One region of the Blastococcus sp. SYSU D00669 genome, then DNA from elsewhere that is predicted to be linked to it. Evidence: riboswitches for the same ligand, from Rfam matches in the RefSeq annotation. Region 1 holds a riboswitch; each other region holds the start of a gene.

Region 1 (2,190 bases):
CGGCGTGCAGCACCGTCCCGCCCTCGGGCGCGTAGACCGGCGTGCCGATCGGCGCGGCGATGTCGACACCCTGGTGCATCGTCCCCCAGCGCGGCCCGTAGCAGGAGGTCACCCGGCCGACCGTCGGGGGGACGGCGCCGCCGCCGGCCGCCGCGGCGGCGACCGTCTGCGCGGCGGCCTGGGCCGCGGCCTGCTCGGCCGCCTCCCGCTCGGCGAGGTCGGCGTCCGGGTCGCTGGAGCCGGTGGCGGCCAGCAGCGCGATCTCCGCCTCGCGGAGGGCGGCCTCGTGCGCGGCCTTCTCGGCCACCGCGGCGTCGTAGGACTGCTGCGCGGCGGTCAGCCGGGCGGCCGCGGCCTGCTCGGCGGTGGCGGCGTCCCGGGCGAGGGCGTCGCGCTGGGCGACCGCCTCCCGGGCGACCTGGTCGGCCTGCTGCTGCTGGGCCTCCACGACCTCGTGCTCGGCGAGCGTCTCGGCCCGCTCGTCGCTGAGCAGGTCGAGGGTGAGGGCGCGCTGCAGCACCTCCTCGGGACCCCCCTCGCCGAGGAAGACCATGGCCGAGCCCATGGGGTGCTCGCCCATGTAGCTGCGCCGGCCGAGGTCGGCGACGTCCTCGCGGGTCTCGGTGACCGCGGCGGTGGCCGCGGCGAGCTCGGCGGCGGCCGTCTCGGCCGCGGTCTGCGCCTCGGTGAGCGCCGCCTGGGCCTGGATGCTGGCGTCGGAGGCGGCCTCGGCCTCGACGGTGAGCCGCTGCAGCTCCGTCTCGGCGGTCGCCACGAGCGCCGTCAGGCGGGCCACCTCGGCGGCGGCGACGCGGGCGTCGTCCGCCGGTGCGGCCTGGGCGTGGCCGCCCGACAGCAGGACGGCGAGGCTCACGGCGACGGCCACGATCCCGGACTCGGAGGTCCGGGAACGGCGCTTGTTCGTGTTCTGGGCAGGGCTGTGCGGGCGGTGCAGGGTCGCCAAGACCGGCGGGCTCCTTCTTCCTCGCCGCCTACCGGGTTAGCTGACGGGTTCGGGCGGGAAGACGCCCTACCTGCGCACCCCCGTGCGCGCAGGATTCACCCCAGAGGAACCATGGGTCCCCGGTCCGACCCGAGGGTCGGTTCGGCGGGGCCGGCCAGTGCCCAACGGGTTGCTGGGACGTGGTGCAGCCGGACCGCCGGGAACGGTACCCCAGATCACGGCGCGATCACGAACCGAGAGCTCACGCCCCACGAGCCACACCGGGAACCACCCGGAAGACGACGACGCCGCCGGGGCGGGTGCCCCGACGGCGTCGGCGGAAGGGTGGAGCTGAGGGGATTTGAACCCCTGACCCCCTCGATGCGAACGAGGTGCGCTACCGGACTGCGCCACAGCCCCTCGGACGGAAAGACTACCTTCCGCCGGCGGCCCTCCTGCAGGGGCCCGCCGCGAGCTCGCGAGCGGTGGGGGGCAGGAGGGCCCGTTCTCAGCCGTTGACGACCCGGGCCGGGCGGTACTCGTCGATGTCGGCGAAGCCGATGTCGTCGTCGTCCAGGCCCACGACGGCGCTGTTCTGCCAGCCGGCCGGGGCCGCGGTGCGGGCGGCCACGACCCGGCCGGGCCGCAGCGGGTGCACCGGGGCCAGGGGCAGACTGGGGTGCGGCAGCGACGGCAGCGCCTCCTGCACGCCCGTGGGCTGCTCGGCCACGGCCGGCACCGCCGCCGGCCGGCGCTCGCTCGCCCGCGGAGCGGTGGAGGAGAGGAACGCCTCCCGGGCAGCCTGCCGCGCCGCCCGGCGGGCGGCGAGCCGCTCGCGGCGGGCGGTCCGGCGCAGCACCAGCACGTAGCCGACGACGGCGAGGTCGAGCAGCAGCTGCGCCGGCCACACCCAGGCGCTCACCAGCAGCGCACCGGCCAGGCCGAGCAGCGCCAGCGCGACCAGGGCCGCGAGGGTCCGCCGGCGCAGCTTGTGCACGTCCACCTTGAGCTCGCCGGTGGCGTGCAGCGCCTCGCGGTCGATGGCGACCCGCTCGGTGTCGGCGGTGACCACGGGGTCCACCGTGCGCCGCCGCTGCAGCGTGCGGCCGGTCGAGGCCAGCCCACCCCGGGCCGACTGCGAGTCGCCGCGTGTCACCACCATGGGCACCAGCACGACGAACCACAGCACGACCAGAGCGGCCAGCAGCGCGCCCGATCCCATCTGAACACCACCTGTCACACGAGTC
Region 2 (2,190 bases), on a different contig from region 1:
GTGTCCACCTCGCGGTTGGTCAGCGGCGCCAGGAGCAGGGCGACCAGACCGGGGTGGGCGAGGGCGACGTCGACGACGACCTCGACCGCCCGGCGGTCCCGCGCGGGACCGTCCGGCAGGTCGCCCACCTGGTCCAGCACCCGCCGGCCGAGGGCGGCGGCCTGGGCGAGCACGGCCTCCTGCAGCGCGTCCTTGCTGGGGAAGTGGTGCAGCAGCCCTGCCTTGGACAGCCCGACGGCGTCGGCGACCGCCTGGACGGAGGTCTTCGCGAAGCCGGTACGGGCGAACAGCGCGGCCGCGCGGTCGACGATGCCCTCGTCGATCCGCTGACGGAACGGTCGTGCCACGGGGACACCGTACGGACCGGGCCGACCATTTCGGTAGGCGAACCGACCGAAATGGTCGGTAACGTCGCTCACACCGATCGGCGCGACCTGACGGTTTCCGACGCCGCCGATTGTCACGGCTGCATAACGTGGCTACCGTGGCTCCCGCCCGTCCCGGCCGTCACATCCCCAGCAGGGGAGACCGGGCGAGCGCCGCCGAGTCGCCCTCCGGGGCGAGCCGGGGACCCACCGCAGTACTGGGGTGAATCCGCACCCGCGGCCCGTCGAGGGCCGGGGTCGGTAGGGCTGCTTCCCGCCCGAACCCGTCAGCTAACTCGGTAGGCGGCCATCGGAAGAACGGAGAGCCGCCCCGATGGCGTGCCCCAGCACCACCGCACGGATCTGCTCCGCCCGGTCCCGCCGGACCCGGGTGCGCCCGCGCAGCTGACCACCCCGCGACCGCACCCGCGCGGCCGTCGCCCGACGCCGCGTCCCGGGCCCACCCGCCGCAGTCCCGCCCCGTCCGGGCGGCCTGCGCCCAGCACACCTCTCGGAGCAGTTCCCCCATGGATCCCCGCACCACCTCGTCCGGCCGCGCCGCCGGGCGTCGCACCGCCCGCTCCCGCCGCCGCGTGCCCGTCCCGGCGCGCCGACCGGGCATCTACCTCGGCGTGGCCGCCGCCGGCGCCGTCCTCGTCAACGTGCTCCTCGGCGCCGACCCGGCAGCCCAGGCCGAGGCCGGGTCCAGCGAGTCCGTCGCCGTCGCCCAGGCCCTCGGGCTGACCGCGCAGTCCGGACCGCTCGAGGCGCGTGAGGTGGACCTCGCGCCGCTGGAGGACCTGGCCGCCAGCCGGTCCACCCGCGAGGCCGCGCAGACCGCCGCCGCGCAGGCCCAGGCCGCCGCCGACCAGGCCGTGCTCGACCGGCAGGCCGCCGAGGCCGCCGCCGCCGCGCAGGCCGCGGCCGCCGCCCAGGCCGCCGCCGAGGCGGCCGCCGCCGCCGCTGCCGAGGCCGCCGCCGTCGAGGAGGAGGGCGGTGCGGTCTCCTCCAGCACCGCCGCGCCGTCCGGCGTCGCCGTCATCAGGAACACCGCCGGGGCGCACAAGGCCGTCGTCCAGCGCGCCGCCGACGCCGTGGTGACCAACGTGCCGGGCGCGGGCTCGATCACCCTGGGCGGCACCCGGGCCAGCGCGGCCGACCCGGGCGGTCACCCCTCCGGGCTCGCACTGGACTACATGGTGCTGACCGACGCCGCGCTCGGCGACGCGATCGTCGACTACCACATCGCGCACTGGGACGAGCTCGGCGTCGACTACATCATCTGGCAGCAGCGGATCCTGCAGTCGCCGGGCGGCTCGTGGTCGACGATGGAGGACCGCGGCGGTGCCACGGCCAACCACATGGACCACGTGCACGTGAACTACCGGGGCTGACCGCGACCCCGCCCGGAGGCGGGTCAGTCGTGCGCGGTCAGCTCGTGGGACGCGTGCGCCGGTGACTCGAGCTGGAAGGTGGAGTGCTCGACGCTGACGGCGAAGTCGCCGGCGAGCGAGGCCTGCAGCCGGTCGAGGATCTGCGGTGCGTGGCCGTCGTGGAAGCAGGAGTCCTCCACCACGACGTGCGCGGACAGCACCGGCAGGCCGCTGGTGATCTGCGAGGCGTGCAGGTCGTGCACCTCGACGACGTGCGGCACCTCGAGCAGCCGCCGGCGCACCTCGTCGAGGTCGAGGCCCGGCGGCGTCGACTCCAGCAGGACCGAGACGGTCTCCCGGAGCAGCGACAGGGTGCGCGGCACGATGAGGACGGCGATGAGCAGCGACGCCACGGCGTCGGCCTGCTGCCACCCGGTGAGCGCGATGACGCC
Region 3 (2,190 bases), on a different contig from region 1:
CGGCCGACCTCAAGGCGGCCGCCGCCGCGCTGGGCATGGAGTTCCAGGCCCCGCTGCCGGGGCTGATCGACGCGACCCGGCCGGAGGACGTGCAGCGCTGGGTGCTGCGCGACCGGCCGGCGCTGAAGCAGTGGTCGAAGGGGCGGGCCACCCTGGTCGGCGACGCCGCCCACCCGACGTCCCCGTACGCCGCGTACGGCGCCGGCATGTCGATCGAGGACGGCTACTTCCTCGGTGTCGCGCTGCGCGGGGTCGACCTCACCGACGCCGCCGCCGTCGCGCGGGCGCTGCAGTCCTACGAGGAGCCGCGCAAGCCGCACACCGCCACGCAGGTGCAGATGGCCTGGGTGCTCGGCAAGGTCTTCCACCACGCCCCCGCGCCGTTGCGGCCGCTGCGCGACTTCGTCTTCGACCACACGCCGTTCCTCCAGAAGGTCGCCGGCGACTCCAACCCCCGCGAGATCAACGAGCAGCTCGCCCTGATCGAGGGCTGACGCCGTCCGCGGGAGAAGTTTTTCCGGGCCCCTGCGCGTCGCCTGCCGTGCCGCGGTGACCAGCGCGGACCCCGCAGCACGCCGGCGCCCGACCCCCCCGATCCGGCCGGATCCGTCTGCCGCCGAGTGGTCGCGGGTCCGGCACGGTCCTACGGTTCGGACGTCCGGTCGGTCGCTCATCCCCGCCGGGGAGTCCGACCGGGTGCCGCCGAGTCACGTCCGCCACGGTGGGCGCGAGCCGGGGACCCACCGCACCAGTGGGGTGAATCCCACCCGCCGGGCCCAGCCCGGACCGGGTGGGTAGGGCGCATCCCCGCCCGAACCCGTCAGCTAACCCGGTAGGCGGCCACGGGAAGAACGGAGAACCACCCCACGGTGCGCCCACGGGCCCCTTCCGCGCCCGCGAGCACCCCTTCCTGCGGTTCCTCGCAGCGCACCTGAGCCGGCACGAACTCCGCACGGCGCCCTCCTCCAGGCCAGCCCGGCCTCCGACCGGACCGCACGGCCACTTCCGGCCGCTCGGCGCTCCGGTGGGTGCCGTGCGCCCACGTGGGCCGCACCGCGGCCCGGTACCAGGAGCACATCTCCATGCACCTCAGCACCGACCCCACCACCCGATCCGCCCGCCGCCAGGCCAGGGGCCCCCACGGCGCGGCGCCCCGGCGCCGGACGGTCCGCGGCCTCGCTGTCTGCACCCTCGCCCTGTCCTTCACCCTGGCAGGACCGGCGGTCGCCCAGGCCGGCGACCGCTGGGACCGCTCCGGCGGCGACGGCGACTGGAACCGCTGGTCGCAGAGCTGGTCCGGCCACTGGTCCGGGGGCGGGTCCGGGTCGGCCGCGCCCGCGCCGGCGGCACCGGCCCCGGCGGCGCCCGCCCCCGCGGCGCCGGCACCGGCCGCACCGGCGCCGGCCGCACCGGCTCCGGCCGCACCGGCTCCGGTGCCCGCGCCGTCCGGCTTCGCGCCGGCCGCCCTGTCCGGCGCGCCGACCGGCAGCTCCACCGCCTACAGCGCCTGGGCCGCGCACGTGCGTCCCGTGATCGCCGAGGTCGTGCAGCAGTGCGGGGTGTCCACCGTCCTGACCCGTCCCGGCCACTCGCCCACCCAGGCGCTGGCCGCCGACTTCATGGTCTACAGCGACCGGGCCAAGGGCGACGCGGTGGCGGCGTACGTGATCGCCAACGCCGCCCGGATGAACGTCGAGTACGTGATCTGGCAGCAGCGGATCCACCTCATCGGCGGCTCCGGGTGGCAGGCCATGGCCGACCGCGGCTCGCCCACCGCCAACCACATGGACCACGTCCACGTCGCCTTCCGGCCGTGACCTGACGAGGGAGGCCTGACGAGAAGGCACTCCGTGCACGGGCGCGCGGCGTGTGCGCGCGTGTCCCGTGCACGGAGTGCCTTCTCGACGAGACGGGCGACCTGCTGGTCGGGAGGACCCAGGGGGCACTACACGGCCCCGGCGCGGGGGCTTCACGGCCACGCCGGGGCCGGTTCGACCCCTGGACTGCCCGCTACCCTGCGTGTCGAAACGCTGCGTGCAGCGTGTCGGCGACGTTTGGCGGGCGGGGCGCACCCGAGAGCACGCCCCGGGGCCCCGCCCGCCGTCAGCATGCGACAGCCGGATCCGTTCCGCAACAGATGTCTAGGACGTCTGGCGGACCGCCGTCAGTCCGCGGACCTCGGCGTACCGC
Region 4 (2,190 bases), on a different contig from region 1:
GAGCCCCTGGGGGAGCGCGATCAGCGCGGCCACGGTCAGCCCGGCGGTCAGCACCGCCGACGCGTGCCGCACTCCCACGGGCTGCCCCTACCGCCGTCACCGGACCTGGCGGTTCCACTGAACCGCGCCCCTCCCGCCCCGCGGAAGGGGTGTCCGCGCGACGAGCGGGTGAACGGGGGTGAAAACGAGGCCGTCGATCATCGGCGGGTGGCTGCCCGGCACGCGGGGACGGGCAGCCACCCGCCGATGATCACCGGAGGGGCGTCAGACGATCCGGCGGGCGGTGTTGTAGCCCGGCACCGAGTCGACGTCCACGACGCTGACCGGCTTGCCGTAGGTGGACGAGTGCACCATCTGCCCGTTGCCGATGTAGATGCCGACGTGGCTGACCGGGCTGTAGAAGAACACCAGGTCACCGGGCTGCAGGTTGGCCCGGTCGACCGGGGCCCCCAGCGTCGACTGGGTGCGCGACGAGTGCGGCAGGCTCACCCCGGCGGCCGCGTAGGCGTACTGGACCAGGCCGGAGCAGTCGAACGAGCTCGGCCCCGCGCCGCCCCAGGCGTAGGGCTTGCCCTGCTGGGCGAGCGCGGTGTCGACCGCAGTCTGCGCAGCGGCGTTGGGTGCGGCGACCGCGGCCGCGGTGGCAGTGGGTGCGGCCGGGGCCGCGGTGTTGGCCGAGGCGACGCCCGGGGTGAGGACGAGCCCCGCCGCAGCGGCGACGGCGAGGGCGGGACCGGTGAGACGGCGTGCGAGAGACGTGTGTGCAGTCGTCATCGACGACGGGTTCTCCTTGTTCTCCGTGGCCGCCTACCGGGTTAGCTGACGGGTTCGGGCGGGAGAACCTGCCCGGCGCGACGTCGTCGTCGCGCTTCACCCCATGACTGCGGTGGGTCCCCGGCCCGGGTGCCGGCGCGCGGCCGGCCGCCCGGTTCGGCGGCGTCCGAGCGGGTGTCCCCACGGTCTCGGGGACCGGTGCGGCCCGGTCGGACGCGACGACGCTAGGAAGATCGCGGAGGACGTGGCAAAGCGGGGTCGACGGTGTGCCCGGCGTCGTCCTGCCACCCGACACGCCTGCCCGACCACCGGCGACGCGGGAAGTCGGCCCGGAGACGCCCGGGAAAAGCGCAGGTCGGACGATCTCGGCCACGTCCGCGTGGCCGCACGCGGTGTAGGCGATCACTGCCGGAGGGGCACCGTTTGGGGCCTGGCCGGCCGGGCACCGAAGCGTCATGACCCAGGGACCGCAGGGTGGCACCCGCAACGAGGACCAGGAGCAGGTGTCCGCCGCACCCGAGCAGTCGCCGCGCGCCGCGCAGGGCCCGATGTCGGGCGACGTCACCCGGGTGCCGGGCGACCAGGACGTCGAGGAAGGCGCCGACGCCAAGGCGCCGGGCATCTCCGACGCCACCGGCCCGACGGGTTAGCGCATCCGCTCCAGGGCGGTCGTGAAGCTGGCGTTCCACAGCCCGAGGTACGGCCAGCGGGACGCCACCCGCGCCGTCGCCTCGTCGGCCGAGAGGCCCTCGGTGCGGCGCAGCCACGCGCGCAGCACCAGCCCGGTCCGTGACGCCCCGCCGTGGCAGTGCACCAGCAGCCGCCGGCCCTCGGCGCGCAGCGCGGCCATGTCGGCCAGCACGTCCTCGAGGACGACGTCCAACTCGGTGTTGAACTCGTCGTCGGCCAGGTAGGCCATCCGCTGAACCTGGTGCCCGAAGGGCCGACCCACGCGGCACAGCGAGATCACCGCGAAGTCGGGATCGCTGGACCGGGCGCCGTCGAGGTTGCCCGCCCAGATGCCCGGCAGCACCTCGCGCGGGCCGATCCGGGGCAGCACCCCGCCCTCGAACGGCCGCGGCTCCCGCCCGTCGAGCACCGGCGCCAGGTCCAGCAGCTCGTCCAGGCCGACCGGCCGGCCGTCGACCACGCCGTGCACCACCGACGACGACCAGCGCATCGGGATCCCGGCCATCCCGAACACCGCGCCGGCCAGCCCCCCCGCCGCCACCGCGTCCCCGCGGGCGTCGATCACCTGCCGCAGCACCCCGGCGAAGTCGGCGCCGGGCAGCGGCACCGGCTCCCCGCCCAGCGCCCGGCAGAGCTCCTCGGGCACCGCCGGCGGCCGCCGCGCCAGCAGCGCCTCGAACGCCGACGTCAGCCGCCCGGGCGGATCGCCGCCCATCTCCGTCCGCG

What was found. A riboswitch is a leader RNA that binds a small molecule or an ion and turns the genes downstream of it on or off. The one in region 1 is predicted to bind cyclic di-AMP.
Region 2: linked by a shared signal. The riboswitch ahead of ACI8AF_RS23210 (hypothetical protein) and the one ahead of ACI8AF_RS20150 (M23 family metallopeptidase) in region 1 are both predicted to bind cyclic di-AMP.
Region 3: linked by a shared signal. The riboswitch ahead of ACI8AF_RS22980 (hypothetical protein) and the one ahead of ACI8AF_RS20150 (M23 family metallopeptidase) in region 1 are both predicted to bind cyclic di-AMP.
Region 4: linked by a shared signal. The riboswitch ahead of ACI8AF_RS06070 (C40 family peptidase) and the one ahead of ACI8AF_RS20150 (M23 family metallopeptidase) in region 1 are both predicted to bind cyclic di-AMP.

Annotation. Positions count from the first base shown of each region.
Region 1 is NZ_JBJGZV010000032.1:43,132-45,321, forward strand. Features, by position in the region: gene ACI8AF_RS20150 (M23 family metallopeptidase) at 1-964, opposite strand, end outside; cyclic di-AMP (ydaO/yuaA leader) riboswitch at 976-1,121, opposite strand; tRNA gene ACI8AF_RS20155 (tRNA-Ala) at 1,290-1,363, opposite strand; gene ACI8AF_RS20160 (hypothetical protein) at 1,452-2,165, opposite strand.
Region 2 is NZ_JBJGZV010000044.1:8,371-10,560, reverse strand. Features, by position in the region: gene ACI8AF_RS23215 (TetR/AcrR family transcriptional regulator) at 1-347, opposite strand, end outside; cyclic di-AMP (ydaO/yuaA leader) riboswitch at 531-686, shown strand; gene ACI8AF_RS23210 (hypothetical protein) at 893-1,759, shown strand; gene ACI8AF_RS23205 (cation diffusion facilitator family transporter) at 1,783-2,190, opposite strand, start outside.
Region 3 is NZ_JBJGZV010000043.1:6,619-8,808, reverse strand. Features, by position in the region: gene ACI8AF_RS22985 (FAD-dependent oxidoreductase) at 1-494, shown strand, start outside; cyclic di-AMP (ydaO/yuaA leader) riboswitch at 705-854, shown strand; gene ACI8AF_RS22980 (hypothetical protein) at 1,044-1,817, shown strand; gene xylB (xylulokinase) at 2,142-2,190, opposite strand, start outside.
Region 4 is NZ_JBJGZV010000005.1:130,239-132,428, reverse strand. Features, by position in the region: gene ACI8AF_RS06075 (lytic transglycosylase domain-containing protein) at 1-78, opposite strand, end outside; gene ACI8AF_RS06070 (C40 family peptidase) at 265-774, opposite strand; cyclic di-AMP (ydaO/yuaA leader) riboswitch at 810-899, opposite strand; gene ACI8AF_RS06065 (hypothetical protein) at 1,230-1,424, shown strand; gene ACI8AF_RS06060 (protein-tyrosine phosphatase family protein) at 1,421-2,190, opposite strand, start outside.